DNA from 3 places in the Verrucosispora sp. TAA-831 genome. Region 3 is predicted to be linked to each of the others. Evidence: riboswitches for the same ligand, from Rfam matches in the RefSeq annotation. Region 3 holds a riboswitch; each other region holds the start of a gene.
The links. A riboswitch is a leader RNA that binds a small molecule or an ion and turns the genes downstream of it on or off. The one in region 3 is predicted to bind S-adenosylmethionine.
Positions count from the first base shown of each region.

Region 1: another riboswitch for S-adenosylmethionine. It lies ahead of ACQVFL_RS13870 (ABC transporter substrate-binding protein); the one in region 3 lies ahead of ACQVFL_RS18410 (aminotransferase class V-fold PLP-dependent enzyme).
Region 2: another riboswitch for S-adenosylmethionine. It lies ahead of thrC (threonine synthase); the one in region 3 lies ahead of ACQVFL_RS18410 (aminotransferase class V-fold PLP-dependent enzyme).

Region 1 covers NZ_CP192240.1:3,072,164-3,078,301, forward strand. Annotated here, with positions in the region: gene ACQVFL_RS13860 (amino acid ABC transporter ATP-binding protein) at 1-113, opposite strand, end outside; gene ACQVFL_RS13865 (amino acid ABC transporter permease) at 110-892, opposite strand; gene ACQVFL_RS13870 (ABC transporter substrate-binding protein) at 928-1,770, opposite strand; SAM riboswitch class IV at 2,037-2,149, opposite strand; gene ACQVFL_RS13875 (urease subunit gamma) at 2,443-2,745, shown strand; gene ACQVFL_RS13880 (urease subunit beta) at 2,742-3,104, shown strand; gene ACQVFL_RS13885 (urease subunit alpha) at 3,101-4,804, shown strand; gene ACQVFL_RS13890 (urease accessory protein UreF) at 4,804-5,487, shown strand; gene ureG (urease accessory protein UreG) at 5,477-6,138, shown strand, end outside.
Region 2 covers NZ_CP192240.1:6,180,223-6,186,360, forward strand. Annotated here, with positions in the region: gene paaN (phenylacetic acid degradation protein PaaN) at 1-891, opposite strand, end outside; gene ACQVFL_RS27555 (N-acetyltransferase family protein) at 944-1,963, opposite strand; gene thrC (threonine synthase) at 2,246-3,532, opposite strand; SAM riboswitch class I at 3,542-3,677, opposite strand; gene ACQVFL_RS27565 (DoxX family protein) at 3,872-4,321, opposite strand; gene ACQVFL_RS27570 (DUF4232 domain-containing protein) at 4,700-5,398, shown strand; gene ACQVFL_RS27575 (ABC transporter permease) at 5,388-6,138, opposite strand, start outside.
Region 3 covers NZ_CP192240.1:4,096,235-4,102,372, forward strand. Annotated here, with positions in the region: gene ACQVFL_RS18405 (GMC oxidoreductase) at 1-1,081, shown strand, start outside; gene ACQVFL_RS18410 (aminotransferase class V-fold PLP-dependent enzyme) at 1,102-2,331, opposite strand; SAM riboswitch class IV at 2,384-2,503, opposite strand; gene ACQVFL_RS18415 (TetR/AcrR family transcriptional regulator) at 2,854-3,390, opposite strand; gene ACQVFL_RS18420 (NmrA/HSCARG family protein) at 3,478-4,368, shown strand; gene ACQVFL_RS18425 (RidA family protein) at 4,441-4,827, opposite strand; gene ACQVFL_RS18430 (2-keto-4-pentenoate hydratase) at 4,887-5,618, opposite strand; gene dmpG (4-hydroxy-2-oxovalerate aldolase) at 5,615-6,138, opposite strand, start outside.

The DNA of each region.
Region 1 (6,138 bases), 1.0 Mb from region 3:
ATCACGCAGGCGGTCGCGCCGCGCGCGACGTCCAGGTCCACCCCGCGCAGCACCTGGTGACGGCCGAAGGCCAGGTGCACGTCGCGCAGGCTCAGGCTGACCGAGGTGCTCATCGTTGGTTGCCTCCGGCGGCGCCGGGCAGCGCCAGGTCGAGGTCGTCGGGATCGTCACCGGCCGGTCCGGTCGCCGGTCGGCCGTGCCGCAGCCGCCGATCGATCCAGTTGACGACGTGCGTCAGCGGCACGGTAAGCGTCAGATAGAAGAGCCCGGCCAGCAGCAACGCCGACTGGTTGCCGGTGTTGGCCGCGTAGTCCTGCCCGATCCGGAACAGCTCCCGCTGGCTGGCCAGCAGACCGAGGAAGTAGACCAGGCTGGAGTCCTTGATCAGTGCGATGAGCTGGTTCACCCAGGCCGGTAGGACCCGCCGGACACCCTGCGGGATCACCACCACCCGCATCGCCTCCCACCAGGAGAAACCGAGCGCGCGGGCGGCCTCCACCTGGGTCGCCTCCACGGACTGGATGCCGGAGCGGAAGATCTCCCCGATGTACGCCGCCGCGATCAGCGACAGCGCCAGGATCCCCAGCGGGTACGGGTTCGGCCCCCACACCTGCATGCCCAACGGCGCCAGGCCGACCCCGATCAGCAGGATCGTCGCCGCCGCCGGCAGGCCACGGAACACGTCGGTGTAGACCCGGGCGGGCCACCGCAACCAGCGGGTACGCGAGATGCCCGCGACGGCCAGCACGATGCCCATGGCCGAGCCGAGCAGGGCGGCGGTGACCGCCAGGATCAGCGTGTTCGGCAACCCGACGGTGATCATCTCGGGCAGCGCCTCGCGCATCGACTCCCAGTCGAAGAACGTCTCCCACAGGGTGCGCAACGGATCCACGGTCGACCTCCGCCCTACTCGCTCGTCGTCCTACCTCAGGAGGCGGCCGGTGCCGACACGTCGCCGCTGCCCGGGGTGAAGTCGGCCGGGATCGGCCGCCCCGGGTAGTACTGCTCCTGGAGTCGGGTCCAGGTGCCGTCGGCGATGACCTCGTCCAGGGCCCGGTTGAGCGCCTCGCGCAGCGGGTCGTTGCCCTTGGCGACCGCGTATGCGGTGGGTGCCGGGCTGAGCTCCTTCGCCGCGACCTTGATCTTGCCGCCGCTGTCGGCGGCGGTCTTCTCGCCGATCTCGGCCGGGGCGATCCAGGCGTCCGCGGTGCCGGCCTTGAGCTGGTTGATCGCGCCGTTGTAGTCCGGCACCCGCACCGGGTCGAGGCCGCGCCCGGTGGCGTAGTCGTCCTGGACGGTGCCCTGCACGACCACCACCCGCTTGCCGGACAGCTCGTCGAAGCCGGTCAGCGTCGATCCGGCGGGCACGTCGAGCCCGAAGTACCCGAAGTCGTAGCCGTTGCCGAAGTCGACCGTCTTCTTCCGCGCCTCGGTGATCGTGATCGAGGAGCTGCCGACGTCGAACTTACGGTTGTTGACCTGGGCCAGCAGGCCGGAGAAGTCGGTGCCGACGAACTCCACCCGCAGGCCGAGCTTGTCGGCGGCGGCGACCAGCAGGTCGTTGTCGAACCCGGTGAACTGGCCGTCCTTGAGATAGACGTTCGGCGGCGCGTCGGTGAGCGTGCCGGCCCGCAGCACCCCCGGCTGGAGCAGGTTGTACGGGTTGTCGGCGGTCTCGCCGTCCGAGCCGCACGCGGTGAGGGCGGTGGCGGCGAGCACGGCGGTGACGCCGACGGCGACGGCCCGGGTCAGGGCGGGAAGGAAGCGCACAGGTGTCTCCTGGATGAACGGCGGCGGGCACGCACGTGCCACGCCGACGGTCCGCCGTGGGACGGACCGTGAGGGGTGGGAAAACGGAACGGGGCTGGTCGTCCGACCGGGCAGGTCGGCGGCCGGGTAGCGACGCAGGTCAGCTACACGCGGCGCTGCACACCCGCATCATGTCGACGTGCCGACGCCGGGTCAGATCCCGGCAGGCCACCGGTCGACAGCGGTAAGGCATGGTTCTCCTCAAGGTCGTGATGACCTGGGACACCAGGCCACGCTTGCACCGGAGGTCGCTCCGATGCCTGGTCCTCACCCGGGGCACCCCTGCGCGGACGAGGGTTGCCGGCCAGCGAGCCGGGGCTTGACGCTGGCGCTCTTGACCTGTCGCCGAGGCTAGCAGCCGGTGACGGGGCAGCGTCCACCCGTTATGACGACCCTCACGCGGGGTGTTGCCCGCCGCCCGCGTGATCCCTTACGGTCTGCTCAGCGGTGGGCGGTGCGGTCCGCATCCGACCCGACACCGCCGGTGGTCCGCCACGCGGACCGGGGAGGTGGAAACCCCGGGGCCCGCGCACGTGGCGGTCGGACCGGCGGGCGAACCCCGACCGGCGGTCGGCGCGTCGAGGCGCCGGGCCGACGGTGTCCGGGGGCGCGGACACCCACCGGGAGCACCCCGTGTATCTCACCCCGCACGAGCAGGACCGCCTGCTCGTCCACGTGGCGGCGGACGTCGCCCGGCGCCGCCGCGAACGCGGCCTGCGTCTCAACTACCCGGAAGCCGTCGCGGTGCTCACCGCCTTCCTCCTCGAAGGCGCGCGCGACGGGGCGTCCGTGGTCGACCTGATGGCCTCCGGCCGCACCGTGCTGACCCGGGACGACGTGCAGGACGGCATCCCCGAGTTGCTGAGGGAGGTGCAGGTGGAGGCGACGTTCCCGGACGGCACCAAGCTGGTGACGGTGCACCACCCGATCCCGTGATCCCCGGGGAGATCCTGCCGGCCGCCGGGCCGGTGGAGATCAACGCCGGTCGTCCGGTGACCACGCTGCTCGTGGTGAACACCGGCGACCGGCCGGTGCAGGTCGGGTCGCACTACCACTTCGCCGAGGCCAACCCGGCCCTGGACTTCGACCGGGCCGCCGCCTGGGGGCAGCGTCTGGCCGTACCGGCCGGGACGTCCGTGCGTTTCGAACCGGGCGTGAGCCGCACCGTGGATCTGGTGCCGCTGAGCGGCGCGCGGATCGTCCCCGGCCTGCGCGGCGAGTGCGCCGGCTCACTGGACCCGACCCCGACGGCGGTGTCTCACGGCGGCGCGCAGCGGAGCGGAGGGACGGCATGAGCATGGTGGAGCGGGAGCGCTACGTCGCGCTCTACGGGCCGAGCACCGGTGACCGGATCCGGTTGGCCGACACGAACCTGCTGATCGAGGTCGAGCACGACCACTGTGCCGGCGGTGACGAGGCGGTCTTCGGCGGCGGCAAGGTGATCCGCGAGTCGATGGGCCAGTCCCGGGCCACCCGGGCCGAGGGCGCGCTGGACACCGTCGTCACCGGCGCGGTGGTCCTCGACCACTGGGGCGTGGTCAAGGCCGACGTGGGGATCCGCGACGGGCGGATCGTGGCGCTGGGTCGGGCGGGCAACCCGGACACCATGGACGGTGTCCATCCGGATCTGGTGATCGGCCCGGCGACCGAGGTGATCGCCGGCAACGGTCGGATCCTCACCGCCGGGGCGGTCGACACCCACGTGCACCTCATCTGCCCGCAGGTCGTCACTGAGGCGCTGGCCGGTGGGGTCACCACCCTGGTCGGTGGTGGCACCGGACCGGCCGAGGGCACCCGCGCCACCACCGTCACACCGAACGCCTGGCACCTGGCCCGGATGCACGAGGCCCTGGACGCGTTCCCGGTCAACGTCCTGCTGCTCGGAAAGGGCAACACGGTCTCCACCGAGGCGCTCTGGGAGCAGTTGCGGGCCGGTGCGGGCGGTTTCAAGCTGCACGAGGACTGGGGCACCACCCCGGCGGCGATCGACGCGTGCCTGCGGGTCGCGGACGCCTCGGGCGTGCAGGTCTCCATCCACACCGACACCCTCAACGAGGCCGGGTTCGTCGCGGACACCCTGCGGGCGATCGGCGGTCGGGCGATCCACTCGTACCACACCGAGGGGGCCGGGGGCGGACACGCGCCGGACATCATCACCGTCGCCGGGGAACCGAACGTACTGCCGTCGTCGACCAACCCGACCCGCCCGTACACCCGCAACACGCTGGCCGAGCACCTCGACATGCTGATGGTCTGCCACCATCTGAACCCGGCGGTGCCGGAGGACCTGGCGTTCGCGGAGAGCCGGATCCGACCGTCCACGATGGCCGCCGAGGACCTGCTGCACGACCTCGGCGCGATCTCCATCATCGGCTCGGACTCGCAGGCGATGGGCCGGGTCGGCGAGGTCGTGCTGCGGACCTGGCAGAGCGCGCACGTGATGAAGGCGCGGGTGGGGGCGTTGGCCGGTGACGGTGCCGCCGACAACCACCGGGCCCGGCGGTACGTGGCGAAGTACACCATCTGCGCGGCCATGGCCAACGGGCTCGACCACGAGATCGGCTCGGTCGAGTCGGGCAAGCTCGCCGATCTGGTGCTCTGGGAGCCGGCGTTCTTCGGCGTCCGGCCGCACCTGGTGATCAAGGGCGGCTTCATCGCGTACGCCCAGATGGGGGACGCGAACGCCTCGATCCCGACGCCGCAGCCGATGCTGCCCCGACCCATGTTCGGCGCGTACGGCGTCGCAGCCGCCGCCACCAGCCTGGCGTTCGTGGCACCCGCCGCGCTCGACGCCGGGTTGCGCCTGGACGTGCGTCGCCGGGTGGTGCCGGTCGCCGACGTGCGGTCGCGCGGCAAGACCGACCTGCCGGAGAACGGTGCGCTGCCGCGCATCGAGGTGGACCCGGACACCTTCACCGTGCGGATCGACGGCGAGGTGGTCGAACCCGACCCGGTGACCGAGTTGCCGATGGCCCAGCGCTACTTCCTGTTCTGATGACCGCGTCGACCATGCTGTTGCTGCTCGCCGACGGGCGGTTCCCGGCCGGGGCGCACGCCCATTCGTCGGGTCTGGAGGCGGCCGTCGCGGCCGGGCGGGTGACCGACCTGGCCACGCTGGGGGAGTACCTGCGCGGGCGGCTCGCCACCGCCGGGCTGGTCGCGGCGGCGTTCGCGGCGGCGTCCCGTCGGGCCGCCCGGTCGGCCGGACGCCGGGACCTGCTGGTGCGGCTCGACGCCGAACTGGACGCCCGGACCGTGTCACCGGCCCAGCGGGCGGTGTCCCGACGACAGGGCCGGGCACTGCTGCGGGCCGGGCGCGAGATCTGGCCCGACGACACCTTCGACGATCTGCCCACCGTGCCGCCCGGCCCGCACCAGCCGCTGGTGCTGGGGCTGGTCGGTGCCGCCGCCGGTCTGGACCCGGCGCAGGTCGCCACGGTCGCCGCGCACGCGACGGTGACCGGTTCGGCAAGCGCCGCCGTACGTCTGCTCGGCCTCGATCCCTATCGGGTGCAGGCCCTGCTGGTGCGGCTCGCGGTCGCCTGCGATGCCACCGCGGCGCGGGCGGCGCGGGCCGCCGAGGAACCACCGGAGCGGTTGCCGGCCGCCGCCGCTCCGCTCGCCGACATCCATGCCGAAGTTCACGCCACCTGGGAGGTGCGTCTCTTTGCGTCCTGAGACCGATCACGACGAGTCCGTTCCCCACACCCACCCGGAGCCCGGTGTCGACCCGCACGCCCCGCTGCCCGCCGCGTCGCGGGCGTTGCGGGTCGGCATCGGCGGGCCGGTCGGCTCCGGCAAGACGGCGCTGGTCGCCGCGCTGTGCCGGGCCTTCGCCGACGAGTTGCGGCTGGCGGTGGTGACCAACGACATCTACACCACCGAGGACGCCGACTTCCTCAAGCGGGCCGGGGTGCTCGACCCGGACCGGATCCGGGCCGTGGAGACCGGCTGCTGCCCGCACACCGCCATCCGCGACGACATCGGCGCCAACCTGGACGCGGTAGACGAGTTGGCCGAGGCGCTCGGCCCGCTGGACCTGGTGCTCGTGGAGAGCGGCGGGGACAACCTCACCGCCACCTTCAGCCGAGGGCTGGTCGACCGGCAGATCTTCGTGGTCGACGTGGCCGGCGGGGACAAGGTGCCGCGTAAGGGCGGCCCCGGGGTGACCGCCGCCGACCTGCTGGTGATCAACAAGACCGACCTGGCCCCGATGGTCGGTGCCGACCTGTCGGTGATGGACCGCGACGCGCGGGCCCGTCGGGGCGACCTGCCCACGGTGTTCCAGTCCATCACCGAGGACCCCCTGGCCACCCGGGTCGCCGCGTG
Region 2 (6,138 bases), 2.1 Mb from region 3:
GTCGCCGTACTCGGTGGACCCGGTGAAGTCCACGATCTTGACGGCCGGGTGCAGAGCCAGGGTCGAGGCCAGCTTCTCGCCGGGCGCCTCGGGGGCGAGCAGGACCAGGTTCGGGTCGAAGCCGGCCTCGGCGAGCACCTCCCGGGCGTAGCGGACCGTCACGGCCAGCGGGAGTACGGCGCGCGGGTGCGGCTTGACCACCACCGGGTTGCCGGTCACCAGCGAGGCGAACAGGCCCGGGTAGGAGTTCCAGGTCGGGAACGTGTTGCAGCCGATGACGAGGGCGACGCCGCGCGGCACCACGTGGAACGTCTTGGTCATCCGCAACGGGTCGCCCTTGCCGGCGGCCTTCTCCCAGGCGGCGGTCCCCGGGTGCCGGGTCATCTCCGCGTACGCGTAGGCGACGGCCTCCAGCGCCCGGTCGAGCGCGTGCGCGCCACCGGCCTGGAACGCCATCACGAACGCCTGTCCGCTGGTGAACTGCACCGCGTTGGCCAGTTCGAAGACGTGCTTGTGCAGCCGGGCGAGGATCTCCAGGCAGACCCCGACCCGGATCTGTGGACCGGCGTCCCGCCACGCGGGCAGCGCCGTGGACGCGGCGGCGACGAGTTGGTCGGCGGTGGCGTGCGGGTACCGGACGTTCAGCGGCACACCGAACGGACTGGTCTCGGTGGCGACCCGGTCGCCGTCGCCCGGCTGGTCGAGCGGGAAGTCCCCGCCCAGGTACGCCTCGAACGCGGCCTTGCCGTCTGCGGCTGCGGTCTCGCCGTACACCCGGGGGCTGGGTGATTCCGGGTAGGCGGACCAGTACCCGCGCTCCGCGATCGCGGTCAGCGCGCGGTCGAGGGTGTCGGCGTGCCTGTCGTAGAGGGGGTGCGGGGTCTCCGTCATGCCCGCCATCATGCAACAGGAAGCCCCGCGATCAGTAGGGGCGTGTCACACCTCAGACGTCGAGCTGCCAGTTGCTCCACCGGTCCATCACCCGGAACCCGAGCTGCTCGTTGATCGCGATCATGTGGTCGTTGCTGTCCGCGTTGAAGGTGTCGATCACCTGGACAGCGGGCTCGTGGTCGAGCAGGTGACGAAGGTTCTCGATCTTCGTGAGCAGGCCGAGGCGGCGCCCCCGGTGCTCCGGGTCGACGATGGTGATCTGCTGGAAGGCGTGCCAGTCGGCGGTCGGTGACATGTCGAGCAGGGTCCAGGCGACCAGTCGGCCGGACCCCCGGTGCCGTACGCCCGCGTGGTACCGCCGCTTGCCGCGCGCTTCGAGCGCCCGCTCGGTGCCGCGTACCCGCTCCGCGTCGACCTGCTCGGGCTCCCACTCCAGGCCGCCCATCGGCGCGTCGGCCAGCAGCCGCCCGTCCAGATACGCGACGTCGGCGATCAGGTCGTCCGGCGTGTTCCCGCGCCAGAACAGCACCTCGTAGTCGGTGGCCCGGGACCGGGCGTCGGCGAGCAGCGCGTCCAGGGCGGTCTGGTCCAGCTCGGCGACGTGCAGTCGCCGCCGTACGTCGGCCAGGGCGTCGACCGCGCCGACGGTGGCGGCGAACCGGGTGGCCGGACCCGGCTGGTGGGGCTCGCCGCGCAGGTGTGCCCGGCTCATCGCGCTGACCCGTTTACGTCCACGCTCCCGCAGCACGCGCAGGCCGCGCTCGAACAGCGCCCGACCGACCCCCTGGCGGCGGTGGTCCGGATGGACGACGAGCTCGGCCGAGGCGTTCTCGGTGTTGTCGAGTTGCGGCAGGTGGAGCAGCAGGTATCCGGCGGCGACGCCGTCGACGTGGGCCAGCAGTGCGAGTGTCTCGGTGCCCGGCATCGGTTGGTGGAACAGCGCGGCGAACCGCTGCCGACTGAACGGTGGGTAGTCCGGCAGTTCCGCGGCGCTGTAGTCGGCACCGACCTGGAACGCCTGCTCGATGGCCGACTCGTCGTCGGCACCGAAGGGGGTGATGGTGATGGCCATCTCCGCAGCCTGCGGGACGACGAGCGACGGGGCCAGCGATTATTCGCTGGCCCCGTCGGGAAGCTTGGTCGGGAGGGACGATCGCACAACGCCTCCGGCGCTGGGTCGTAAAGACTGAAAGTCTACGGCGAAGCGCCCTCCCGCACGAAGCATCTTGCGCCGCCCGGTTCCTGCCGTCAAGTACTCGACGGCGTGTTTTCGGCACTCACCGCGAAAAGCCCGTTACCCGGCGGATCGGTCGGCGTGCAACATGCCGACCAGCCGACGAGTTCGCGGTGTGCCTCAGCCGAGCAGGCCGGCGTCGCGGGCGGCCCGCAGCGACGGCTTGATCCGGTGGGTCGGTCCGACCTCGCCCGCGACCGCGTCGAGCGTCTTGAGCCCCTCGCCGGTGTTGTAGACCACCGTCTCCGCGGTCGGGTCCAACTTTCCGGACTCGACCAGCTTGCGCAGCACCGCGACGGTCACCCCGCCGGCCGTTTCCGCGAAGACCCCGGTGGTACGCGCCAGCAGCCGCACGGCGGCACGGATCTCGTCGTCGTCGGCGTAGTCCATCCAGCCGCCGGTACGGCGTACCGCCTCCAGGGCGTACAGGCCGGCGGCCGGGTCGCCGATGTTGAGCGACTTGGCGATCCCGGTCGGCTTGACCGGGGTGATCGTGTCCCCGCCGCCGTGCAGGGCGGTGGCGATCGGGTTGCAGCCGGCCGACTGGGCACCGAAGACCTTCCACCCGCCGGCCGGTGCCTCGACCAGGCCGATCTCGACCAGCTCGCTGAACGCCTTGTCGACCTTGGTGAGCAGTTCGCCGGAGGCCATCGGGATCACGACCTGGGCCGGAATCCGCCAGCCGAGTTGCTCGGCGACCTCGTAGCCGAGCGTCTTGGACCCCTCGGCGTAGTACGGCCGGACGTTGACGTTGACGAAGGCGGTGTCCTCGAACTCGTCGGTCTCCACCAGTTCGCCGCAGAGCCGGTTCACGTCGTCGTACGAGCCGTCGATGGCGACCAGCTCACCGCCGTACACGGCGGTCGTCACGACCTTGCCCTGCTCCAGGTCACTGGGGATGAAGACCACCGACGGGGTGCCGGCCCGGGCCGCGTGGGCGGCGACGGAGTTGGCCAGGTTGCCGGTGGAGGCGCAGGCGAACCGGGCGAAGCCGAGCGCCCGGGCGGCGGTCAGCGCGACCGAGACGACCCGGTCCTTGAACGAGTGGGTGGGGTTGGCGCTGTCGTCCTTGACCCAGAGCGGGCCGGTGATGCCCAGCTCGGCGGCGAGCTGGTCGGCGGCGACCAGCGGCGTGAAACCGGGGTCCAGGCTGACCCGGGTGGCCGGGTCCTGCCCGGCGGGGAGCAGCGCCGCGTAGCGCCAGATGTTCTGCGGGCCCGCCTCGATCTGCTCGCGGGTCACGGTGGCGAGGGCCGCCGGGTCGTAGTCGACCTCCAGCGGGCCGAAACACTCGTAACAGGCGTGCTGCGCGGCCAACGGGTAGCGGGCCGAACAGGCGCGGCAGACCAGGGCGCGGGCGGGGCTGGCGGTGGTGTCGATCCCGGTAGGGGCGAGCGTCGACGTCATGTCCGAGTCCTCTCATCTTCCCCCACATCGCACCCTGCGGCGGGGACGGAATTGGCACCTGCCCCACGGGACGCTCAGCGATGAGCGCGTGGGGTGGTTGCCGGGGCGTCGTCGGGCCGTATCCCTCAGCCCCTCTGGATGAGGTATTCAGTTGTGCCGCCGAGTCTAGGCAATCGCGCCGCGCTCGTCAGCGTTCGATCTCAGCCTGTGAGCGATTCCTCACCGCCGCCACCGCCTGAGGGACGGCGACGACCCTGGACCGGACGGCTCCGGCGGTGCCGGAGGAGACCCGGTCCAGGGTCGCGCACGAGCGTCGGCCTGGCCGCCGCACCAGCCGGATCAGGCCGGTACGGACCTGCGTTCGGCCGCCTTCACGTCCAGTGCGGCCCCGTTGCGCTGGCGCAGCAGGTTGTCCAGCGCCCAGCTACCCGGACCGAGTATCGCGATCAGCAGGAACGACCAGCAGAACAGCACGGACAGCTCGCCGTTGTTGCGCAGCGGCAGCAGCGCCTCGGGCTGGTGGACGACGAAGTAGGCGTAGGCCATCGAGCCCGACGCCACCAGGGCCGCCGGCCGGGTGAGCAGACCGACGAGCACCAGGGCGCCGCAGACGGCCTGGATCAGCGCGGCCCACCAGCCCGGCCACGTGCCGAGCGGGACGGGTTCACCGCTCCCCCGGGCACCGCCGAAGACGCCGAACAGAGACGACAACCCGTGGCAGAGAAACAGCAGGCCGATGACCATGCGGAACAGGGACAGGGCCGGCCCGCCGAACCGGTCAGTACGCATTCCGGAACCTCCATTGTGGATGGACGAGGGCAACCAGAATGCGGGATTGATAAATATTTGTCGATGCAATCTCTTCCTTTGGGAACGCTCCCACATCGATGGTAGCGACTGGAACTTCCGAAGGAACCCCCCTCGACGAAGATCGTTTCGATCACCCTCCGTAACGACTCCCTGTACACCCTGGACATGTGACCGCAACAAGTCGCGGTCATCCGAGCCGGAGCCGCGCGCCCACCCGGGTCCGGAAGCGGCCACCGTCGTCCCACCAGCCGGTACACCGAGCGGCCCCCGGCCGACCGCGACGCCCTCCCGAACCACCCGCCTCGCCACGCCGACAGCCGGGCGAGCGATCGAGCACCGTGATGCGACGATGGCCCGATGCGAGACATCCACGGGGGATCGATTCCGGAGACGACCCCGAGACACGGCCCGGGTGACCGGCGTACGCGGCACGCCGCGCTGCTGACCGCCGTCACGATGCTCGCCGGCTGCGCGCCGACCGACGCGTCGCACAACGCCCCGGGCGACCCGCCGCCGGAGCCGCTCGGCGCGGCCACCGCCCCGGCACCGACCTCGGCCGGGCCGGAGGTCTGCCCCGAGTCCGGCGTACGGATCCGCTACCTCGGTGTCAGCGCGGCCATGGGGCTCCGGGCGATGGGCGTCGAACTGGTCAACTGCGGCGACCGGCCGTACCCGCTGCACGGCTATCCGGCGTTACGGCTCTACGACGGCGAGGGGCGACCGCTCAGCGTCCGGGTGGTCCCCGGGGCGGCCGGGATCGCCTCGGGCTTCGACGACCCACCCCGGCGACTGGTGGTGGCACCGGGCGACGCGGCCGGAGCTGCCGTGATCTGGCGCAACCTGGTCGACGACCCGACCGTGGCCGCCACCGAGGCCACGCGGGTGGAGATCGCGGCGGGCAAGGGGCAGCCGGGGCAGGTACTCGACATGGAGGGGCCGATCGACCTCGGCAACACCGACCGGATCGGAGTCAGCGCCTGGAAGAAGCGGACGGGCCCGACACCGACGCCCACCGATTCGGCGGACGACGGCGTCGACGCCGCACTCAGCTCGTGATGTCCTTGCGGGTGAAGCGCCAGAAGGCGAGCCCCCAGAACAGGGTGGCGTAGCAGATCGCCGAGATGGCCCCTCGGACGATGTCGTCGGTCTGCACGGGCGTGGAGAGCAGCCCCAGCCAGGCGGTGCTGTAGTGGGTCGGCAGGAACGACCGGATCGCGCCGAGCGCGGTGATCTGGTCGAGGATGCTGGAGAGGATCCACAGCAGCACCGCACCGCCCACCGCGCCCAGCGCGGCGTCGGTGACCACCGAGAGCAGGAACGCCAGACCGGCGACGACCAGCAGCACGACCGCCAGGTAGCCGAGCACCGCCAGCAGGCGGAGCAGCCCCTCGCCGGGTTCGAGCTGCGCGGCGACCGTGCTACGCAGCGGTGACCAGCCGTACCGCAGGGTGCCGATCAGCAGGGCCGTGCCGGCGAGCAGCACCAGCGCGAACGCCGAGTACGCGAGCGCCACCAGCAGCTTCACCGTCAGCAGCCGGGCCCGGGGCACCGGCACCGCCAACAGGTAACGCAGGCTGCCCCAGCTCGCCTCGCTGGCCACCGTGTCGCCGCAGAACAGCGCCACCACCACGACCAGCAGGAACGAGGCGGAGACGAAGATGGTGAACAGGGTGAAGTTCAGCCCGCCGGAGGTGGCGAACGAGACGAGGCTGCCGAACTCGCCCCGGCCGTTGTCGTCGTCACCCGAGTCGAACTGGAACGCGATCAGGATGATCAACGGCAGCAGCACCATGAAG
Region 3 (6,138 bases):
TCCCCTGGTCCCGTCGGCGTACCAGACGATGGTCAAGGCCAGGCTGCGGGAGTTGCCCGCGTTGGCCGACTTCCGGCACTTCGATCCGCCGATGGCGATCGAGTACTGCGGACCGGTCCCCGGGGCGGTGCCGGCCGGGATCTGGTCGGCGGCCGAACTGCTGCTCAGCCGCGCGATGCAGGACGACCGCTTCGGGAACCTGCGGGTCCACCTGAACCACGAGGTGGTCGGGGTCGAGAGGGCGGCGGGCGAGGTCACCGGCGTGGTCGCGTACGACCACCTGGCAGGTCGGGACCGCACCTACCGGCTGGCCGACGACGGCGTGGTGGTGCTGGCCGCCGGCACGGTCGGCACCGCAGTGGTCGCCCAGGCGTCCGGCCTCGCCGATGACGATCCGCTGGTCGGGCGCGGCATCACCGACCACCCGATCTACGTGGTGAAGTTCTGGGTGCGGCAGGGCGGCGACTGGTACAGCCGGTTCGACTCCAGCAAGACCGTCTCCCGGCAACTCACCGACGCCGCCGACGTCGACCCCGCCCACCCGTACAGCGTCACGCTGGACCTGGGTGCGAACCTCAACCAGTTCCGGTTCGTCAACGCCCTGGAGTTCACCGGCGCGGACCTGGCGACGATCGACGGGAAGATGCCGGGCGAGCTGGTGTTCATGGTCGAGGCGCCGCTGGTCGAGCAGAACGCCGTGACCCGGACCGAGTCCCGGCCGGAGGGTGCGAAGCCGACCGCGCTGCCCACCATCCGCATCCATTCCAGCCCGCGAGCCGACCAGGTCCAGGCCGCTCTCGACAAAATCGCCGCCGATGTCGTCCGCGCCTTCGGCGGCGACGTGTACGAGCAGCTCTGGGCTCCGCTCGGCGGGGTGTCGCACGAGGTCGGCACGATGCGGATGGGGCGCGTCACACCCGGTCGGCAGCGTCCGGGAGTGGTCGACGAGAACCTGCGTGTCCGGGGCCACCGCAACCTCTACGTCTGCGACCTCTCCGTCTTCCCCAACTCACCGGCGGCCAACCCGACGCTGACGCTTGCGGCGCTGGCGCTGCGCCTCGCCGCACACCTCAGCACCTGACGGCACACCCCGAGGACGGCTTACTGCTCCGCAGGCGAGGTCACGATCTCGCGTAGCCCGTGCAGGAGTCGGTCGACGTGCTCGGCGGTCGTGCCGATGCCGATGCTGGCCCGGATCGCGTACCCGTCGGTCGGGCGGCCGAGCCGCGCGGCGGCGCCGGCCAGCAACCTCCGGCTGAGCGGGTGGGCGCAGAACAAGCCGTCGCGTACGCCGATCCCGTACTCGGTGGAGAGGCGGTGGGTGACGTCGGCTGCCCGCCGGTCGGCGACGGTAAAGCTGACGATGCCGACCCGGTCGTGATCGGCGTCGAACGTGCGCAGTTCCGCCACCTGCGGCAGGGCGGCGAGGCCGTCGCGCAGCCGGGTCAGCAGCTCCTGCTCGTGGCGGGCGAGAACGTCCGGCGCGGCGGCGGAGATCGTGGCGCAGGCGGCGGCGAGCGCGACCGCGCCCAGCAGGTTCGGCGTGCCGGCCTCGTGTCGCGCCGGACCGGTCTGCCACTGCACGTCGGCGGGCTCGTCACCGACGTGCCGGGTGGCCCCGCCACCGGACAGGTACGGGTCGGCGGCGTCGAGCCAGTCGGCTCGGCCGGCCAGGACTCCCGTGCCGAACGGCGCGTACAGCTTGTGCCCGGACAGCGCCAGGTAGTCGATGTCGTCGCGGGTCATGGAGACCGCGCGGTGCGGGGCCAACTGTGCGGCGTCGACGGCGATCCGCGCGCCGTGCCGATGCGCGATCTCCGCGATGTCGGCTATCGGCCAGACCTCTCCGGTGACGTTGGAGGCGCCGGTGACCGCCACCAGCACCGGCCCCGCGCTGCCCAGGTCGGCCAGTGCACGGGTCAGCCCGGACGTCACCTCGGGCAGGTCGGTGGGCACCGGCAGGCGGTGCACGCGCGGCCAGGCCAGAAGGTTCGCGTGGTGCTCGCCGGCCCAGGTCACCACGGTGGTGTGCGGTGGCAGGGCCCGGGCGAGCAGGTTCATCGCATCGGTGGTGTTCCGGGTGAAGATCACGTGGTCGTCCGGCCGGATGTCGAGGAAGTCCGCGACGGTCTGACGGGACTGCTCGTAGGCCAGCGTGCATCGGCGCGACGCAGCACCGGCACCCCGGTGCACGCTGGCGTACCAGGGCAGCAGCTCGGTCACCGCCTCGGCGACCTCGGCGAGACAGGGTGCGGTGGCGGCGTAGTCGAGGTTGGCGTACGCGGCGGTGGTGCCGTCGGCGAGGCGGACCGGCAGGTCGTCGCCGAGCACGGCAGGAGCGATCGTGGGCACAGTGGTCCTCAGGTAACAGTGGACCCGTGGGGGTCCGCGCTTGCCGCTGCGGCGGTCGCCGACGGCCTGGTCTCACCCGGAGGCACCCCACCGCGGATATACGAGGGTTGCCGGTCAGCAGGCCGGGGCCTTGACGCTGACACTCTTGACCGCTGCCGATGTTGCCACACCGGCAAGCCCGCCCGCTAGGGCCCGTGGCGCGCCCAGCATGTCCCTGTTCGTACGACACGCGACAGCCCCCTTGAGTCGCCCCTCGCCGCACCGGTCACGGTCACGCGCCGCCGATCGACTCCACCACGGTGAACAGCACACTCCATGATGGACGAACCAGTGGATCGCCTGTCAACTTCGCGAAGCACTTTCGGTCACCTCGTCGACGGCGCGACCAGCATCGGGCGGCTCGGTCCGGCCGACGCGCAGCAGGTGAGCCGGGCGGCCCTGTCGAGGCCGGGCCGCCCGGCTGACGAAACACCGGGCGGCGTCGTCGTCCTCTGCGTGGGTTCACCGCCGGGACGGGCTCATTCCTTCCAGGGCGAGTCGCACCAGCCGCTCCGCCTCGGCCGCACTCGTCGATTCCGCCGCCAGTGCGATCGCCTTGACGAGGGTCACCAGGTCGATCATCTCGACGTCCGCGCGTACGGTCCCTTCCTCGGCGGCTCGGCGCCGCAGCGGTTCGCCCGCCGTCACGAGCATCGCGGAGCAGGACTCGCTCTCCTGGGGCGCCCTGAGCAGGGAGGTGACCAGGCCGCGGGTGGTCGTGCTGTAGACCGCCAGCTCGCACAGCCAGGTCGTCAGCGCCTGGCGGGCGTCCGGCCCGGTCGACAGCTCACCGGCGCGGGCACAGAGCGCTTCGACCCGGTCGTGGAAGACCGCCTCCAGCAACGCCCAGCGGGACGGGAAGTGCCGGTGCAGGGTCGCCGAGCCCACGCCGGCGGCTCGGGCGATCTCCTCCAGCGACGCGTACGCGCCGTCCCGGGCGACCGCCTCGCTGGCCGCCGTGACGATCAGCGCGCGGTTGCGTTGTGCGTCAGCTCTCATCGCCTGCCGTTTGAATAAGTGGGGTTACCCCCCATATCGTAACCGACAGGAAGTGGGGTGCCACCCCACTTGTTCCGAGGAGGAGACATGGCCGTCCTTGTCATCGGCGCCACCGGCAAGCAGGGCGGATCCACCGCCCGGGCACTGCTCGACCGGGGCGTCGCGGTACGCGCCCTGGTCCGCGACACCACCAGCGCGGCCGCACTCGCCCTCCGCGACCGAGGAGCCGAACTGGTCCGGGGCGACCTGGACGATCCCGCCTCGCTCCTCGCCGCAGCGCGCGGAGCGGACGGCGTCTTCTCCATCCCCTTCCCGGATCTCACCGATCTGCAGGGCGATGCCGAGCTGCGCCGAGGGCGGCACCTCGTCGAGGCCGCCCGCAGGGCCGGGGTGCCGCAGTTCGTCCACAGCAGCGTCGCCGGTGCCGGTGACTTCCACCGCAACCAGCCGGGCTGGGCCGAGGGCCGTTGGGACCGGCACTACTGGGAGAGCAAGGCAGCAATCGACGAAGCGGTCCGCAGCAGCGGATTCGCCCGCTGGACCGTCCTCAAGCCCGCGACCTTCATGGAGAACCTGCTGGAGAAGTCCTTCCTGTTCGGCGACTGGTCCAGCGGCACCATCGTCACCGGCTTCGCCGCGGACACCCGCATCGCCTGGATCGCCGTCGACGACATCGGTGCGGCTGCGGCGACCGCCTTCACCGGATCGGGCACGCTGGACGGTAAGGAGGTGGAACTCGCCGGTGACATGCGGACCATGACCGAGGTCGCCGCGATCCTCAGCGAGGTCACCGGCCGGACCGTCACCGCGCCGGTCCTCACCCCGCAGGAAGCGGTCACGCGCGGCCTGCCGCCGTTCATGGTCAAGGTCGTCGAGCAGATCAACGAGAACGGCACCCCCGCTCGACCGGAGATCGCCCAGGCACTCGGCCTGCCCACCACGGACTTCCGCACCTGGGCCCGCCGCGCCCTCACCTGACCGCTCGGGTGCCGGGCCGGCTGCGGACGGCCGGCCCGGCAAGCCCGACGAGGTCACCCACCCGGGTCGAGGTCAGGACGGCCGTCGGGCCACCGCCTGGATCTCGATGAGCAGGTGCGGATGGGGCAGCTGGTGCACGGCCACGGTGGTGCGGGTGGGCCCGGTCTCGTCGAAGTACTCGGCGTAGACCTCGTTGTAGCCGCCGAAGTCGTTCATGTTGACCAGGTAGGTGGTGAGCTGGACGAGGTCGTCGAGGTCGGCCCCGACGGAGTGCAGGATGTCGCGGATGTTGTCGATGACGGCGCGGGTCTGCGCGCGGATGTCGAGGTCGGTGACGCCCATCGGGTCCGCTGCGGCGCCGACGATCGTGTTGTCCGGCCGACGGCTCGACGTACCCGAGACGAAGATCAGGTCGCCGACGACCTTGACGTGCGGGAAGCGGCCGCGCGGCGTGGCCATGCCGGGCACCACACCGTCGGGCCGACGGTCGCGTCGGGCGCCGTTCTCGTTGTGTGGGGTCACGACGCGACCCGCAGGGACGCGGTGCCGAGCGTGTCGACGGTGACCCGGACGTGGGATCCGGCCCGCAGCGGCACGGCGGCGGTGGCCGCACCGGCGAGCAGGATCACGCCGTTGGCCAGGTCCACACCGCTGGCGGCGGCGAGCCGGACCGCTTCGGCGAGCGCCCGGCGGGGGTCGCCGAGGATCGCGGCCGTGGATCCGATCTGCACGGGTCGCCCGTCCACCTCCAGCAGTACGCCGAGGTTGTCGATCCCGTCCGGCAGCGGTTGCCAGGCGCCGAGGACGAAGCCGCTCGCGGAGGTGTTGTCGGCGATGACCTCGGGCAGGGTGAAGCGGAAGTCGACGTACCGCGAGTCGATCACCTCGAGGGCCGGCGCGACCGCCGTGATCGCACCACCGTGGACGAGGAAGGCGACCTCCGGTTCGACCTTGGGGTGGATGTGGGCGGCCAGTCGGAGCGTGCCGCCGTCGGGAATGTGCATGGCGTCGGTGAGCCGACCCCAGATGACCTCGTCGACGCCCATCTGCGCCATCTTGGCCCGGCTGGTCAGCCCGAGCTTCAGTCCGACGGGACGTTCACCGCGCGAGAGCCGGTGATCGACCACGGCCTGCTGCACCCGGTAGGCGGTGGGTACGTCCAGCGCGGTGTCGGTGCCGAGCTGCGGGATGGCGGTACGGCTGGTCGCCGCGGCGTCGAGGCGTCGGGCGAGGTGGTCGGTGGTGCTCATCGGCTTCCTCCGGTCGCGGTGGTCCGGTCGGTGGCGGCGACCAGGTCGAGGGCGACGTCGACGATCATGTCCTCCTGTCCGCCGACCATGCGGCGGCGACCCAGTTCGACGAGGATCGAGCGGACGTCGATCCCGTAGCGCTGCGAGGCCCGCTCGGCATGACGCAGGAAGCTGGAGTAGACCCCCGCGTAGCCCAGGCTCAGCGTTTCCCGGTCGACCCGGACCGGCCGGTCCTGCACCGGCCGGACCAGGTCGTCGGCGGCGTCCATCAGCGCGAACACGTCGCAGCCGTGGTCCCAGCCGTGGAGTTCGGCGACGGCCGCGAACACCTCCAGGGGTGCGTTGCCGGCGCCGGCGCCGTGCCCGGCCAGGGAGGCGTCGACCCGGGTGGTGCCGTGCTCCACGGCGGCGACGCTGTTGGCCACGCCGAGGGACAGGTTGTGGTGCGCGTGGATGCCGATCTGCGTGGCCGGGTCGAGGACCTGGCGGTACGCGTCGACGCGTTCGGCGACGTCCCGGG